DNA from 4 places in the Paenibacillus spongiae genome. Region 1 is predicted to be linked to each of the others. Evidence: a T-box and tRNA genes for the amino acid it is inferred to sense, from the RefSeq annotation. Region 1 holds a T-box; the other regions hold tRNA genes.
The links. The T-box of region 1 lies ahead of metG (methionine--tRNA ligase). A T-box ahead of a tRNA ligase gene usually reads a tRNA of that ligase, here a tRNA-Met.
Positions count from the first base shown of each region.

Region 1 (3,522 bases):
CCCTCTTATTTTCTCGCAGGAGAAGGGAATGAACGGGTGCAGCAGCCGGGCCAGATTGGCGATGATTTGCATGCAGGTATGGAGGGTCTGTCCGCAGGCCTCCCGATTTTCCTTGATTCGTGCCCATGGTTTCTGTTCATCTACATATTTGTTAGCCCCTCGAATGTAAGCAAAGATCAGCTCGATCGCTTCCTTCAGACGCCCTTCTTCGATTAAAACCCCGGACGCCCGATATAAATCCTCGATTGAACGCCGCCATTCCTCGCCAAGCTCCCCTTCCGGAACATATCCCCCGAAGGACTTCTCAATGAAGGACAGCGTGCGATTCACGAAATTGCCGAAAGCGCCCAGCAGCTCCCCGTTATGGCTGTAGATGAACTCACGCCATGAAAAGTCGGCATCCCGCTTCTCAGGGCCGTTCGCGATAAGAAAATACCGGATGGAGTCGGGCTGGTAGCGGCTGATCAGATCCGGCACCCATACCGCCCAGTTGCGGCTGGTCGAGAACTTCTTCCCTTCCAGGGTCATATATTCACAGGCAATGATCCGATCCGGCAGATGAAGTCCCCCTGCGCCCAGCAGCAAGGCCGGCCACACCAGCGTATGGAACGGGATATTGTCCTTGCCGTGCACATAATAAGCGATAATCGGGTCGCCTCCATCCCGCCAGAAGGATTCCCAGTCGCCGCCTGTCTCGGCCGCCCACTGCTTGCTGGCCGACAAGTAGCCGCTGACGGCTTCGATCCAGACGTAGATTCTCTTATCCTCGAACCCTTCGACCGGAACGTCGACGCCCCAGGACAAGTCTCTCGTTGCGGCACGGTCCGGAAGGCCTTCTTCCAGATACCGCTCTGTCAGTTGTACCGCGTTGTCGCGCCAACCCTCCGCCTGGCGGACGTACTCCGTTAACTCCGGCTGGAACCGGGAGAGGGCAAGATAATAATGCTCCGTCGGCCGCTCTACAGGCGCGTTCCCGCATAGCTTGCATATCTTCTCGGATAAATCCAAGGGATCGAGCAGGGTGGAACAGTAATCGCATTGATCGCCCCGGGCGCGGTTCCCGCAAACCGGACACTTTCCCTCCACATAGCGGTCGGGCAGGAATCGCTGATCCGTCTCGCAATAGGTCTGCAGGATCGTCTTCCTGTATAAATAGCCGTTCTCCAGCAGCTTCAAGAACAGCTCTTGGACGACTTGGTGATGATCGGACCGGTCCGTACGCGTATACAGATCATACGAGAAACCCAGCTGCCGGAAGCACTCCGTAAACTCCGCATGGTACCGGTCCGCAATATCGCCTGGGGCGACGCCCTCCTGAATGGCTTGAACGGCGACCGGCGTCCCATGACAATCGCTTCCCGACACATATAATACCTTCTCCCCCTTCGCGCGAAAATAACGGGCCAGCACGTCCCCAGGCAATAAGCTGGCCACTCGTCCCAGATGCAGGGAGCCATTCGCATAAGGCCATGCCCCGCCGATAAATACAGCTGCCATCATGATTTCCTCCTCTTTTGTTAAGAAGAATCCGCCATCGCCGTCGTAAGCGGCGAACTGCGTCTCTTCCCTCAGAAATATAAGCAAAGTATCGCGGAACCTTATACCTTCTTATTTGCGGACACACAAAAAAGCCCTCATCCCCAAAGGGACGAGAGCTGTGCTCACGCGGTACCACCCAATTTCATCAATGCCTTGCGGCATTCACCTCTTCAGGTACGACGCGGCAGGCGCATGTATACCCTAGCACAGTAACGGGTGCGGGTTCCGGCGCAGCCTACAACCAAGGACGGTTTCGGTGCGCAGCTCAGAGACCATATTCCCACGGTTATTCTTTACCCCTTTTCACCGACCGGGGCTCTCTGTACAAAGACATCGCCATGGTACTCCTTCTCTTCTTCGCTTTTGTCAGAATATTCAAGTTATTGGAAATTATACGATGGCGGGTCGGGAAAGTCAAGATGCAGACATGCTTCCAGAATCGAAGATATGCTCCCCCAACACCAGCGAAATTCTGCTCGTTGAATCAACTAATAGAGTTCTTAATATGCCCTGTCTATTCCGCTTCTATTTCGTCAGAAAGCTGTCATCACTGGCCGATAAACTGCAGCGCGCTGCGGGCGTGCGCGCCGGCAAGCTCCCTGGCGAATCGTTGATCCGGGAAGCCTCTATGGAGCAGCTTCAATCCCCCCGATATTAACGACAGATGATGGTGGAACCGGTAGAACAGCATCCGGTCAGAGTCGAGAGCGTCGTTCTTCAGATAGCGGTAATATTCCCCGAAGCGAAATTCCAAGAAGCTGTGCTCATGCTCTATATCGAAGAACGAAGCTCCCTCGATGTCGATCAAATAAGGCTCCAGCTTGTCATTCACCAATACATGATCCGGCCCCAGCTCTCCATGAATGAATCCGTAGCGGTTTCTGGGCTCTATTCGCGCTTCAAGCTCGTTCAGCTTGTCGAGCAGCTTGCTTTGATTGGCTCCGATGCTGTCCATATGCCGGGCGGCATAAGCTAACTGCACGTTGGCATTCTCAAGCTGCTGCAGATGACAAGCTCTTGGATGGAGCCCGAACCGGGACAGCTCTCCATGGGAAGCCCTCTCATCCCCATGCATTATGGTCAGCATTTCACCCAATTGTTCGAATAAAGCCGCTTTAACCCGTGAATCTGCATGTTGGAAATAGGCTTCGGCTTTCGGTCCCTCCACATATTGAACGAGAGCATAATCGAAGGGGTAGCGGTCCCGGTCCTGATTCAGATCATACAGTGCGGGGGTTCGGACGCCCCGCCGGGTCAAATACGTGTTGTTCAATTCAAATAACCGTCCGCCATAGGGCTGATCGTCCGTTTGTCCGTTTGCGATTTCTTCTTGAAAGTAGTTCATGGTCAAATCCCATACATAAAGTACACAGGTGAATCCATTCCTGCAATCGATCCTGTAGACCACCTTCTGCGCACCGCCATGCATTCTCGTTACACGCTCTATAATATAACCGGAACCTAACACCTTCTCGATATAGTCCTGCAAATCGGTTTGGCTCAGGTGACCCTTTATTTCCAATGAACGACACTCCATTCTATCGGTATTGCCGGCCATCCAACTTTATAAGAAATCGGCCTGAAAGTATAGACTGTTTCGGAAGGCTCTGTTATGATGTTGAATGAGTTCTAGTTAAAAATAGCCATACGGAAACAGCCTTTGGAGCCGACGCTCCGGAGGCTTTCTTTTTTGCTGTATATAGAGCCCGCAGGTTGAATGCGCTTAGTATCCTTGCATGCAATATTCGATTATGCAGTTTGTATGGTGTAGAGAGTGTTGTGCAAAGTGCAGCATGCTTTCATTTTGGGACTCATAATACCCCTTTTTGTGTATTTTATACAACAATATGGGTTGTTAAGCCGCCCTGCAGTGGGAATTGTTGCATTTTATGCAATAATATCAGCTTAATCAGTGTTTTCACTCTTTAATATTGTATTTAATACAACTATCCTAGCTATGAAGTCATGATTTGCTGTTCTACA
Region 1 is NZ_CP091430.1:7,372,485-7,376,006, forward strand. It holds gene metG (methionine--tRNA ligase) at 1-1,497, opposite strand, end outside; T-box leader at 1,642-1,906, opposite strand; gene L1F29_RS33130 (phosphotransferase) at 2,087-3,016, opposite strand.

Region 2 (3,522 bases), 1.3 Mb from region 1:
CAGCTAAGGTCCCCAAGTGTGTGTTAAGTGGGAAAGGATGTGGAGTTGCAAAGACAACCAGGATGTTGGCTTAGAAGCAGCCACCATTTAAAGAGTGCGTAATAGCTCACTGGTCGAGTGACTCTGCGCCGAAAATGTAACGGGGCTAAACACACCACCGAAGCTATGGATTGATCGTAAGATCAGTGGTAGGGGAGCGTTGAATGCGGGTTGAAGTCAGACCGTAAGGACTGGTGGACTGCATTCAAGTGAGAATGCCGGTATGAGTAACGAAAAGACAAGTGAGAATCTTGTCCGCCGAAAGCCTAAGGGTTCCTGAGGAAGGCTCGTCCGCTCAGGGTAAGTCGGGACCTAAGGCGAGGCCGAAAGGCGTAGTCGAAGGACAACAGGTTGAAATTCCTGTACCACCGTAAACCGTTATGAGCAATGGGGTGACGCAGAAGGATAGTGACGCGGACTGATGGAATAGTCCGTCCAAGCAGCAAGGCTGATGGGTTGGCAAATCCGCCCATCGATAAGGCTGAGCTGTGACGGGGAGGGAAAATTATAGTACCGAAGGTCATGAGTTCCCGCTGCCAAGAAAAGCCTCTAGCCAGGTGAAGGTGCCCGTACCGCAAACCGACACAGGTAGGCGAGCAGAGCATGCTAAGGCGCGCGGAAGAACTCTCGTTAAGGAACTCGGCAAAATGACCCCGTAACTTCGGGAGAAGGGGTGCCTCGGTAGGGTGAATAGCCCGAGGGGGCCGCAGTGAAAAGGCCCAAGCGACTGTTTAGCAAAAACACAGGTCTGTGCGAAGCCGTAAGGCGAAGTATACGGGCTGACGCCTGCCCGGTGCTGGAAGGTTAAGGGGAGCGGTTAGGGGTAACCCGAAGCTGTGAACCGAAGCCCCAGTAAACGGCGGCCGTAACTATAACGGTCCTAAGGTAGCGAAATTCCTTGTCAGGTAAATTCTGACCCGCACGAATGGCGTAACGACTTGGGCGCTGTCTCAACGAGAGATCCGGTGAAATTTTAATACCTGTGAAGATGCAGGTTACCCGCGACAAGACGGAAAGACCCCATGGAGCTTTACTGCAGCTTGATATTGGACTTTGGTACGATCTGTACAGGATAGGTGGGAGCCTGGGAAGCCGGAGCGCCAGCTTCGGTGGAGGCACCGTTGGGATACCACCCTGATCGTATCGGAGTTCTAACCTGCCACCCTGAATCGGGTGGAGGGACCGTGTCAGGCGGGCAGTTTGACTGGGGCGGTCGCCTCCTAAAAAGTAACGGAGGCGCCCAAAGGTTCCCTCAGAATGGTTGGAAATCATTCGTAGCGTGCAAAGGCATAAGGGAGCTTGACTGCGAGACCTACAAGTCGAGCAGGGACGAAAGTCGGGCTTAGTGATCCGGTGGTACCGCATGGAAGGGCCATCGCTCAACGGATAAAAGCTACCCTGGGGATAACAGGCTTATCTCCCCCAAGAGTCCACATCGACGGGGAGGTTTGGCACCTCGATGTCGGCTCATCGCATCCTGGGGCTGAAGTAGGTCCCAAGGGTTGGGCTGTTCGCCCATTAAAGCGGTACGCGAGCTGGGTTCAGAACGTCGTGAGACAGTTCGGTCCCTATCTGTCGTGGGCGTAGGAAATTTGAGAGGAGCTGTCCTTAGTACGAGAGGACCGGGATGGACGTACCGCTGGTGTACCAGTTGTTCCGCCAGGAGCACCGCTGGGTAGCTATGTACGGACGGGATAAGCGCTGAAAGCATCTAAGCGCGAAGCCCCCCTCAAGATGAGATTTCCCAATTCGTAAGACCCCTGGAAGACGACCAGGTTGATAGGTTCGGGGTGGAAGTGCAGTAATGCATGCAGCTGACGAATACTAATCGGTCGAGGGCTTATCCTAAAAATACCCCACAAAGTGACGAACGGCTTCGAAGCTGATTCCGAGTACTTTGCGGGGACCCCAGATAAAAATCAGCTAAAGAGTTGCGCAAACTCGTATCCAGTTTTCAGGGTGTAACATTTCTGAAATTGTGCAAGCCTTTATTTAAGGCATCGTACATAAGGCCCGTTGGTCAAGGGGTTAAGACACCTCCCTTTCACGGAGGTAACAGGGGTTCGAATCCCCTACGGGTCACCATTAACGACGCGGGGTGGAGCAGCCCGGTAGCTCGTCGGGCTCATAACCCGAAGGCCGCAGGTTCAAATCCTGCCCCCGCAACCAAATTCGTTCTTTACAAACGAATAAACTTATAATGTGGAGCCGTGGTGTAGAGGCCTAACATGCCTGCCTGTCACGCAGGAGACCGCGGGTTCGAATCCCGTCGGCTCCGCCATTATAACCTTATCACTTGCCGTTGTAGCTCAATTGGTAGAGCAACTGACTTGTAATCAGTAGGTTGGGGGTTCAAGTCCTCTCGACGGCACCATTTTATTTTTTTTGCGGTCGTGGCGGAATTGGCAGACGCGCTAGATTCAGGTTCTAGTGGTGTAACAGCCGTGGAGGTTCAAGTCCTCTCGACCGCACCAATGCGGAAGTGGCTCAGCGGTAGAGCATCGCCTTGCCAAGGCGAGGGTCGCGGGTTCGATTCCCGTCTTCCGCTCCATAAGTGCCCTTAGCTCAGCTGGATAGAGCATTTGACTACGAATCAAAAGGTCGGGAGTTCGAATCTCTCAGGGCACGCCATTTTCATAACGGGATGTAGCTCAGCTTGGTAGAGCACCTGGTTTGGGACCAGGGGGTCGCATGTTCGAATCGTGTCATCCCGACCATTCCTTTCAACAACTATTCAAAGTCTGCAATAACGTATATTCTATACGTATGCAGGCTTTTTTATATTTCGATCTGCCCAGGAACGAGGACTGTATGATGAAGAATCTGTTAGTGACTGGCTACCGTGCCCATGAACTAAATATCTTTGATCAGAAGCATAAAGGCATTGGTTATATCCAGAAGGCGATTGCCGGGAAGCTGATTCCCCTCGTTGAAGAAGGGTTGGAATGGGTCATTACGCCAGGCCAATACGGTGTCGACCTGTGGGCGTGTGAAGTCGTTATTGCCTTGAAGGAGCAATATCCTCATTTGAAACTGTCCATTATGACGGCATTTATCCAACAGGAAGAGAAATGGAACGATGCCAAGAAGGAATATTACGGGCAGATTTTAAAGGGCGTCGACTATTACGGTTCGGTGAGCAAGCAGCCTTATAGCGGTGTATGGCAATTCACAGCCAGAGATGAGCTGTTGTTTAGAAAGACGGACGGCATTTTATTGTTTTATGATGAGGATGCCGGCGAAGGAAGCCCGAAGTTTCATAAGGAAAGGGCATTACGAAAGCAGCAGCAGGACGGTTATCGGTACATCGGCTTAACATCGGAGGATGTTCAAAGCGTGGCGGATGAAGAAAGCTTGAATGCTTATGATTGAAGCCGAACCAGGTTGTTTTACGGTGATTTAGTCATCGATAATAGCGTGCAGGAAACCAGTTGGTTGACTATATCCGGTACTGCAATGTGTGAGCAAGCCGCAAAATGCTGA
Region 2 is NZ_CP091430.1:1,025,824-1,029,345, forward strand. It holds rRNA gene L1F29_RS04390 (23S ribosomal RNA) at 1-1,887, shown strand, start outside; tRNA gene L1F29_RS04395 (tRNA-Glu) at 2,050-2,124, shown strand; tRNA gene L1F29_RS04400 (tRNA-Met) at 2,132-2,208, shown strand; tRNA gene L1F29_RS04405 (tRNA-Asp) at 2,244-2,320, shown strand; tRNA gene L1F29_RS04410 (tRNA-Thr) at 2,338-2,413, shown strand; tRNA gene L1F29_RS04415 (tRNA-Leu) at 2,427-2,513, shown strand; tRNA gene L1F29_RS04420 (tRNA-Gly) at 2,516-2,590, shown strand; tRNA gene L1F29_RS04425 (tRNA-Arg) at 2,594-2,670, shown strand; tRNA gene L1F29_RS04430 (tRNA-Pro) at 2,680-2,756, shown strand; gene L1F29_RS04435 (SLOG family protein) at 2,854-3,411, shown strand.
Region 2: it encodes a tRNA-Met, which carries the amino acid that the T-box ahead of metG (methionine--tRNA ligase) is inferred to sense. The anticodon was not compared.

Region 3 (3,522 bases), 530 kb from region 1:
ACGACGGTCGTATCCAGAATAGGAACTCCCAGTGCCAGCAAAGGGACGGCAACCGTCACGAAAGTCGCGCTCTTGAAGGCGCCATCCACTGCAATCACGGCCAGCGTATATCCCAAGAACGTCGCACCTGCGTCCCCCATAAAGATGCGTGCCGGATAGAAATTAAAAATGAGAAACGCGACACATGCCCCTACAAGAATGACAGCAAGCAGCGCCGTGTCGAGCTGCCCCTTGAAGAGCGCCGCGATAAATAGCGTGATCGACGACAAGGTGGAAACTCCCGAAGCAAGTCCATCAACCCCATCGATAAAATTAATCATGTTAATGAGTGCAAACACCCATGCAGCCGAAGCGAAAATCGCGAACCACTCGGGCAGCACTATAAGTCCGCCTGGACTCGATAACCCTACAATCCGAATTCCGAATAGAAGGGGTATCAAAGCAACGCCCGCATAGATGATAAGACGCGGCCAGACCGGAAAATCCTTTCCTTTCGACTTAGCCGCATCGTCCAGCAATCCAATCAGCACCAGTAATAATCCACCTAGACTAATGGTCAGGCTAAGCGGAGTAGTGCCTTGAAATGCAAGCAGCGGAATAACAATACCTAAATACAGCCCCGCGCCCCCCATAAGCGGAACCGGCTTCCGGTGAATTTTGCGCGAGGTCGGCCGGTCAACAAATCCGAGCCGCAAAGCTAGCCTCCGCAAGAGTGGAACGCACAGAAAAACAATACCAAAGCTGATTATGGCCGCGATGATATACGGCATGAGCATTCCTCCCGAGGAACGTATGACTGTTTAAACATCAGTGTGCCCCGCCTTGTGCAAATTACCCATCGTCCGGATCATCCCTAGGATTAACATCATGAACCATTAATCGGCATAACAAAAAACCCGCAGACATTGGTCTGCAGGCTGTTGGTGTAAAAAATGGTGAGCCATGTAGGACTCGAACCTACGACACCCTGATTAAAAGTCAGGTGCTCTACCAACTGAGCTAATGGCTCTTACTTAGGAAGGGAATGGTGGAGGATGATGGATTCGAACCACCGAACTCGGCTGAGAACAGATTTACAGTCTGCTGCGTTTGGCCACTTCGCTAATCCTCCACAGTATTACAATAACAAGGCTTGTACATGAAATGGTGGCTCGGGACGGAATCGAACCGCCGACACGAGGATTTTCAGTCCTCTGCTCTACCGACTGAGCTACCGAGCCAGGAATGGCGGAGCCGACGGGATTCGAACCCGCGGTCTCCTGCGTGACAGGCAGGCATGTTAGGCCTCTACACCACGGCTCCGCATTGTATATAGATGGTGGAGGCTGACGGGATCGAACCGCCGACCCTCTGCTTGTAAGGCAGATGCTCTCCCAGCTGAGCTAAGCCTCCGAATATGGTAGCGGCAGAGGGACTCGAACCCACGACCTCACGGGTATGAACCGTACGCTCTAGCCAGCTGAGCTATGCCGCCACATAATTCAGGTTTACAACGCCGCCAAGCGCTGTGTGCAACCTCTTGATTCAGCTGATCTTGTCAGCCTACTCAACGATGTTACACCCTGAAAACTGGATACGAGTTTGCGTAACTCTTACATCTTAAGCATATGCTTCCGAAGCAGACTTTCACTCCGTGAAAGCTTGTAGGATAAGCCCTCGACCGATTAGTATTCGTCAGCTGCATGCATTACTGCACTTCCACCCCGAACCTATCAACCTGGTCGTCTTCCAGGGGTCTTACGAATTGGGAAATCTCATCTTGAGGGGGGCTTCGCGCTTAGATGCTTTCAGCGCTTATCCCGTCCGTACGTAGCTACCCAGCGGTGCTCCTGGCGGAACAACTGGTACACCAGCGGTACGTCCATCCCGGTCCTCTCGTACTAAGGACAGCTCCTCTCAAATTTCCTACGCCCACGACAGATAGGGACCGAACTGTCTCACGACGTTCTGAACCCAGCTCGCGTACCGCTTTAATGGGCGAACAGCCCAACCCTTGGGACCTACTTCAGCCCCAGGATGCGATGAGCCGACATCGAGGTGCCAAACCTCCCCGTCGATGTGGACTCTTGGGGGAGATAAGCCTGTTATCCCCAGGGTAGCTTTTATCCGTTGAGCGATGGCCCTTCCATGCGGTACCACCGGATCACTAAGCCCGACTTTCGTCCCTGCTCGACTTGTAGGTCTCGCAGTCAAGCTCCCTTATGCCTTTGCACGCTACGAATGATTTCCAACCATTCTGAGGGAACCTTTGGGCGCCTCCGTTACTTTTTAGGAGGCGACCGCCCCAGTCAAACTGCCCGCCTGACACGGTCCCTCCACCCGATTCAGGGTGGCAGGTTAGAACTCCGATACGATCAGGGTGGTATCCCAACGGTGCCTCCACCGAAGCTGGCGCTCCGGCTTCCTAGGCTCCCACCTATCCTGTACAGATCGTACCAAAGTCCAATATCAAGCTGCAGTAAAGCTCCATGGGGTCTTTCCGTCTTGTCGCGGGTAACCTGCATCTTCACAGGTATTAAAATTTCACCGGATCTCTCGTTGAGACAGCGCCCAAGTCGTTACGCCATTCGTGCGGGTCAGAATTTACCTGACAAGGAATTTCGCTACCTTAGGACCGTTATAGTTACGGCCGCCGTTTACTGGGGCTTCGGTTCACAGCTTCGGGTTGCCCCTAACCGCTCCCCTTAACCTTCCAGCACCGGGCAGGCGTCAGCCCGTATACTTCGCCTTACGGCTTCGCACAGACCTGTGTTTTTGCTAAACAGTCGCTTGGGCCTTTTCACTGCGGCCCCCTCGGGCTATTCACCCTACCGAGGCACCCCTTCTCCCGAAGTTACGGGGTCATTTTGCCGAGTTCCTTAACGAGAGTTCTTCCGCGCGCCTTAGCATGCTCTGCTCGCCTACCTGTGTCGGTTTGCGGTACGGGCACCTTCACCTGGCTAGAGGCTTTTCTTGGCAGCGGGAACTCATGACCTTCGGTACTATAATTTTCCCTCCCCGTCACAGCTCAGCCTTATCGATGGGCGGATTTGCCAACCCATCAGCCTTGCTGCTTGGACGGACTATTCCATCAGTCCGCGTCACTATCCTTCTGCGTCACCCCATTGCTCATAACGGTTTACGGTGGTACAGGAATTTCAACCTGTTGTCCTTCGACTACGCCTTTCGGCCTCGCCTTAGGTCCCGACTTACCCTGAGCGGACGAGCCTTCCTCAGGAACCCTTAGGCTTTCGGCGGACAAGATTCTCACTTGTCTTTTCGTTACTCATACCGGCATTCTCACTTGAATGCAGTCCACCAGTCCTTACGGTCTGACTTCAACCCGCATTCAACGCTCCCCTACCACTGATCTTACGATCAATCCATAGCTTCGGTGGTGTGTTTAGCCCCGTTACATTTTCGGCGCAGAGTCACTCGACCAGTGAGCTATTACGCACTCTTTAAATGGTGGCTGCTTCTAAGCCAACATCCTGGTTGTCTTTGCAACTCCACATCCTTTCCCACTTAACACACACTTGGGGA
Region 3 is NZ_CP091430.1:293,737-297,258, reverse strand. It holds gene L1F29_RS01395 (MraY family glycosyltransferase) at 1-770, opposite strand, end outside; tRNA gene L1F29_RS01390 (tRNA-Lys) at 934-1,009, opposite strand; tRNA gene L1F29_RS01385 (tRNA-Tyr) at 1,026-1,111, opposite strand; tRNA gene L1F29_RS01380 (tRNA-Phe) at 1,145-1,220, opposite strand; tRNA gene L1F29_RS01375 (tRNA-Asp) at 1,226-1,302, opposite strand; tRNA gene L1F29_RS01370 (tRNA-Val) at 1,317-1,392, opposite strand; tRNA gene L1F29_RS01365 (tRNA-Met) at 1,398-1,474, opposite strand; rRNA gene L1F29_RS01360 (23S ribosomal RNA) at 1,645-3,522, opposite strand, start outside.
Region 3: it encodes a tRNA-Met, which carries the amino acid that the T-box ahead of metG (methionine--tRNA ligase) is inferred to sense. The anticodon was not compared.

Region 4 (3,522 bases), 1.2 Mb from region 1:
ATACCTGTGAAGATGCAGGTTACCCGCGACAAGACGGAAAGACCCCATGGAGCTTTACTGCAGCTTGATATTGGACTTTGGTACGATCTGTACAGGATAGGTGGGAGCCTAGGAAGCCGGAGCGCCAGCTTCGGTGGAGGCACCGTTGGGATACCACCCTGATCGTATCGGAGTTCTAACCTGCCACCCTGAATCGGGTGGAGGGACCGTGTCAGGCGGGCAGTTTGACTGGGGCGGTCGCCTCCTAAAAAGTAACGGAGGCGCCCAAAGGTTCCCTCAGAATGGTTGGAAATCATTCGTAGCGTGCAAAGGCATAAGGGAGCTTGACTGCGAGACCTACAAGTCGAGCAGGGACGAAAGTCGGGCTTAGTGATCCGGTGGTACCGCATGGAAGGGCCATCGCTCAACGGATAAAAGCTACCCTGGGGATAACAGGCTTATCTCCCCCAAGAGTCCACATCGACGGGGAGGTTTGGCACCTCGATGTCGGCTCATCGCATCCTGGGGCTGAAGTAGGTCCCAAGGGTTGGGCTGTTCGCCCATTAAAGCGGTACGCGAGCTGGGTTCAGAACGTCGTGAGACAGTTCGGTCCCTATCTGTCGTGGGCGTAGGAAATTTGAGAGGAGCTGTCCTTAGTACGAGAGGACCGGGATGGACGTACCGCTGGTGTACCAGTTGTTCCGCCAGGAGCACCGCTGGGTAGCTATGTACGGACGGGATAAGCGCTGAAAGCATCTAAGCGCGAAGCCCCCCTCAAGATGAGATTTCCCAATTTAGTAAGACCCCTGGAAGACGACCAGGTTGATAGGTTCGGGGTGGAAGTGCAGTAATGCATGCAGCTGACGAATACTAATCGGTCGAGGGCTTATCCTAAAAATACCCCATAAAGTGACGAACGGCTTCGAAGCTGATTCCGAGTACTTTGCGGGGACCCCAGATAAAAATCAGCTAAAGAGTTGCGCAAACTCGTATCCAGTTTTCAGGGTGTAACCTTCTCTACAAGGCACACCTTTCCACTGATGTGGTTTTTTTTCTGTATGGCGGATTTGAGTTCATTCGATTCCGTCAGGGCGGCCAGTTGGACGTCATATGCTTGGAGAGATACCCAAGTGGCTCAAGGGGACCCTCTGCTAAGGGGTTAGACTGCGCAAGTGGTGCGAGGGTTCGAATCCCTCTCTCTCCGTTCGATTCCTTATTCAAACGGAATGTTTCACATATGGAGGCTTAGCTCAGCTGGGAGAGCATCTGCCTTACAAGCAGAGGGTCGGCGGTTCGATCCCGTCAGCCTCCACCATATTGTTTCATAATGTCGCGGGGTGGAGCAGCCCGGTAGCTCGTCGGGCTCATAACCCGAAGGCCGCAGGTTCAAATCCTGCCCCCGCAACCAACTTCATATGCGGTCGTGGCGGAATTGGCAGACGCGCTAGATTCAGGTTCTAGTGGTGTAACAGCCGTGGAGGTTCAAGTCCTCTCGACCGCACCAATGCGGAAGTGGCTCAGCGGTAGAGCATCGCCTTGCCAAGGCGAGGGTCGCGGGTTCGATTCCCGTCTTCCGCTCCATATATGTGCCCTTAGCTCAGCTGGATAGAGCATTTGACTACGAATCAAAAGGTCGGGAGTTCGAATCTCTCAGGGCACGCCATTTTCATAACGGGATGTAGCTCAGCTTGGTAGAGCACCTGGTTTGGGACCAGGGGGTCGCATGTTCGAATCGTGTCATCCCGACCATCTTCATACGCGGGTGTAGTTCAATGGTAGAACTTTAGCCTTCCAAGCTAATAGCGTGGGTTCGATTCCCATCACCCGCTCCATATACATACATGACAGCTTCCTGCTTAACGGCAGGGAGCTTTTTTGATTCTTCGAGTTAATCAGCTGCGAGGAAGAAGCCCCCGGGCAACCGGAGGCTTCTTTTGTACGATATTCGGCTATAGAATTATTCCTTGGCAAACAGCTTCTTGTCGAAGAACAGCAGAACGAGGAACAGCGCCATCGCGATCAGCAGGACGGATGCCGGCAGGATGAACCCGAGCAGGGTAGCCGTATTCTCCATCTTATTGTACAGCAGCATGCCGATTGGCATCAGTCCGCCGCCGATCAGACTTGCCCAAGCATGGAATTTGGCGGTCTTCTTCATGCTGATTTCTTTGAATACATAATAGAACATGCCGTAGGCAAACAAGCTGAGCCAGCCGACTACCAGAATATGCGCATGGGCCGGAATCATCGAGTAATCTTTTCTTCCCGCCATATCGGAGCCCATGAGCGCCCCTATTAATGCATAGATGGCGGATATGCGAATCAACCATTTACTATACGTTCTCATTTCATCGCTCACCTCAACCCTTATTTACTCCCTAATGTACGTTACGAAAATGAACCCAATATGAACAAAAAGTGAACGAAACGTGAACGCATCGCTGCAGGTCCCGTCCTTCTCAAGGTGAGTGTATCGCGTTTGGAAGGGAATGGCAAGAAAAGGATGTTTAACTTGAATCTTTCATTTGATGGATGGAAAAGATCGTAAAACCTCCTTTCTTGCCCCAACATATTGACATTAAAAATTAGGATATGTTATATAAAAAGGAGTGTTAGCACTCAGTCCAGAAGAGTGCTAACGTTCCAGGCCTGCATCGACATAATAACAGTCATAAGATTGTACACTGCTTATATTGAAAGGAGACTTATTCATGGCCAAGAAACAATTCCAAGCCGAATCGAAACGATTGCTCGAAATGATGATTAACTCCATTTACACGCAGAGAGAAATCTTCTTGCGGGAGCTTATATCGAACGCCAGTGATGCCATCGATAAGCTATATTACAGAACGCTTTCGGATGAGAAGATGGTGTTCAATCAAGAGGATTATTACATTAAAGTAACGGCCGATAAGGCGGGTAGAACGTTGACGATCTCCGATACGGGAATCGGGATGACGATGGAGGAACTCGAGAATAACCTGGGGGTTATCGCGAAGAGCGGCTCGCTGGCCTTCAAGAAAGAGAACGAAGCGAAGGATGGCCACAACATCATCGGCCAATTCGGGGTCGGCTTCTATTCGGCCTTCATGGTGGCGGATGAGGTTACGGTCATCAGTAAGGCGCTTGGCAGCGACGAGGCGTTCAAGTGGGAGTCCCATGGCGCGGACGGCTACACGATCGTACCTTGCGAGAAGGATACGGTCGGAACGGAAATTACGCTGACAATTAAAGAAAACACGGAAGACGACCAGTACGATGAATTTTTGGAAGAGTACCGGTTGAAAGCGATCATTAAGAAATATTCGGATTTCATCCGTTACCCGATCAAGATGGATGAGAAGGGACAGCGTCCGAAGGAAGGCAGCGAGAATGAGTTCGAGGAATACCAGGAAGAGCAGACGATCAACAGCATGGTTCCGATCTGGCGCAAGAACAAGAACGAGCTGACGACCGAAGATTACGAGCGTTTCTATCAAGAGAAGCGCTACGGCTTCGACAAGCCTCTGAAGCATGTTCATATTAGCGCCGACGGCGCGGTCG
Region 4 is NZ_CP091430.1:930,287-933,808, forward strand. It holds rRNA gene L1F29_RS03985 (23S ribosomal RNA) at 1-873, shown strand, start outside; tRNA gene L1F29_RS03990 (tRNA-Ser) at 1,096-1,183, shown strand; tRNA gene L1F29_RS03995 (tRNA-Val) at 1,219-1,294, shown strand; tRNA gene L1F29_RS04000 (tRNA-Met) at 1,311-1,387, shown strand; tRNA gene L1F29_RS04005 (tRNA-Leu) at 1,397-1,483, shown strand; tRNA gene L1F29_RS04010 (tRNA-Gly) at 1,486-1,560, shown strand; tRNA gene L1F29_RS04015 (tRNA-Arg) at 1,566-1,642, shown strand; tRNA gene L1F29_RS04020 (tRNA-Pro) at 1,652-1,728, shown strand; tRNA gene L1F29_RS04025 (tRNA-Gly) at 1,738-1,811, shown strand; gene L1F29_RS04030 (hypothetical protein) at 1,937-2,326, opposite strand; gene htpG (molecular chaperone HtpG) at 2,691-3,522, shown strand, end outside.
Region 4: it encodes a tRNA-Met, which carries the amino acid that the T-box ahead of metG (methionine--tRNA ligase) is inferred to sense. The anticodon was not compared.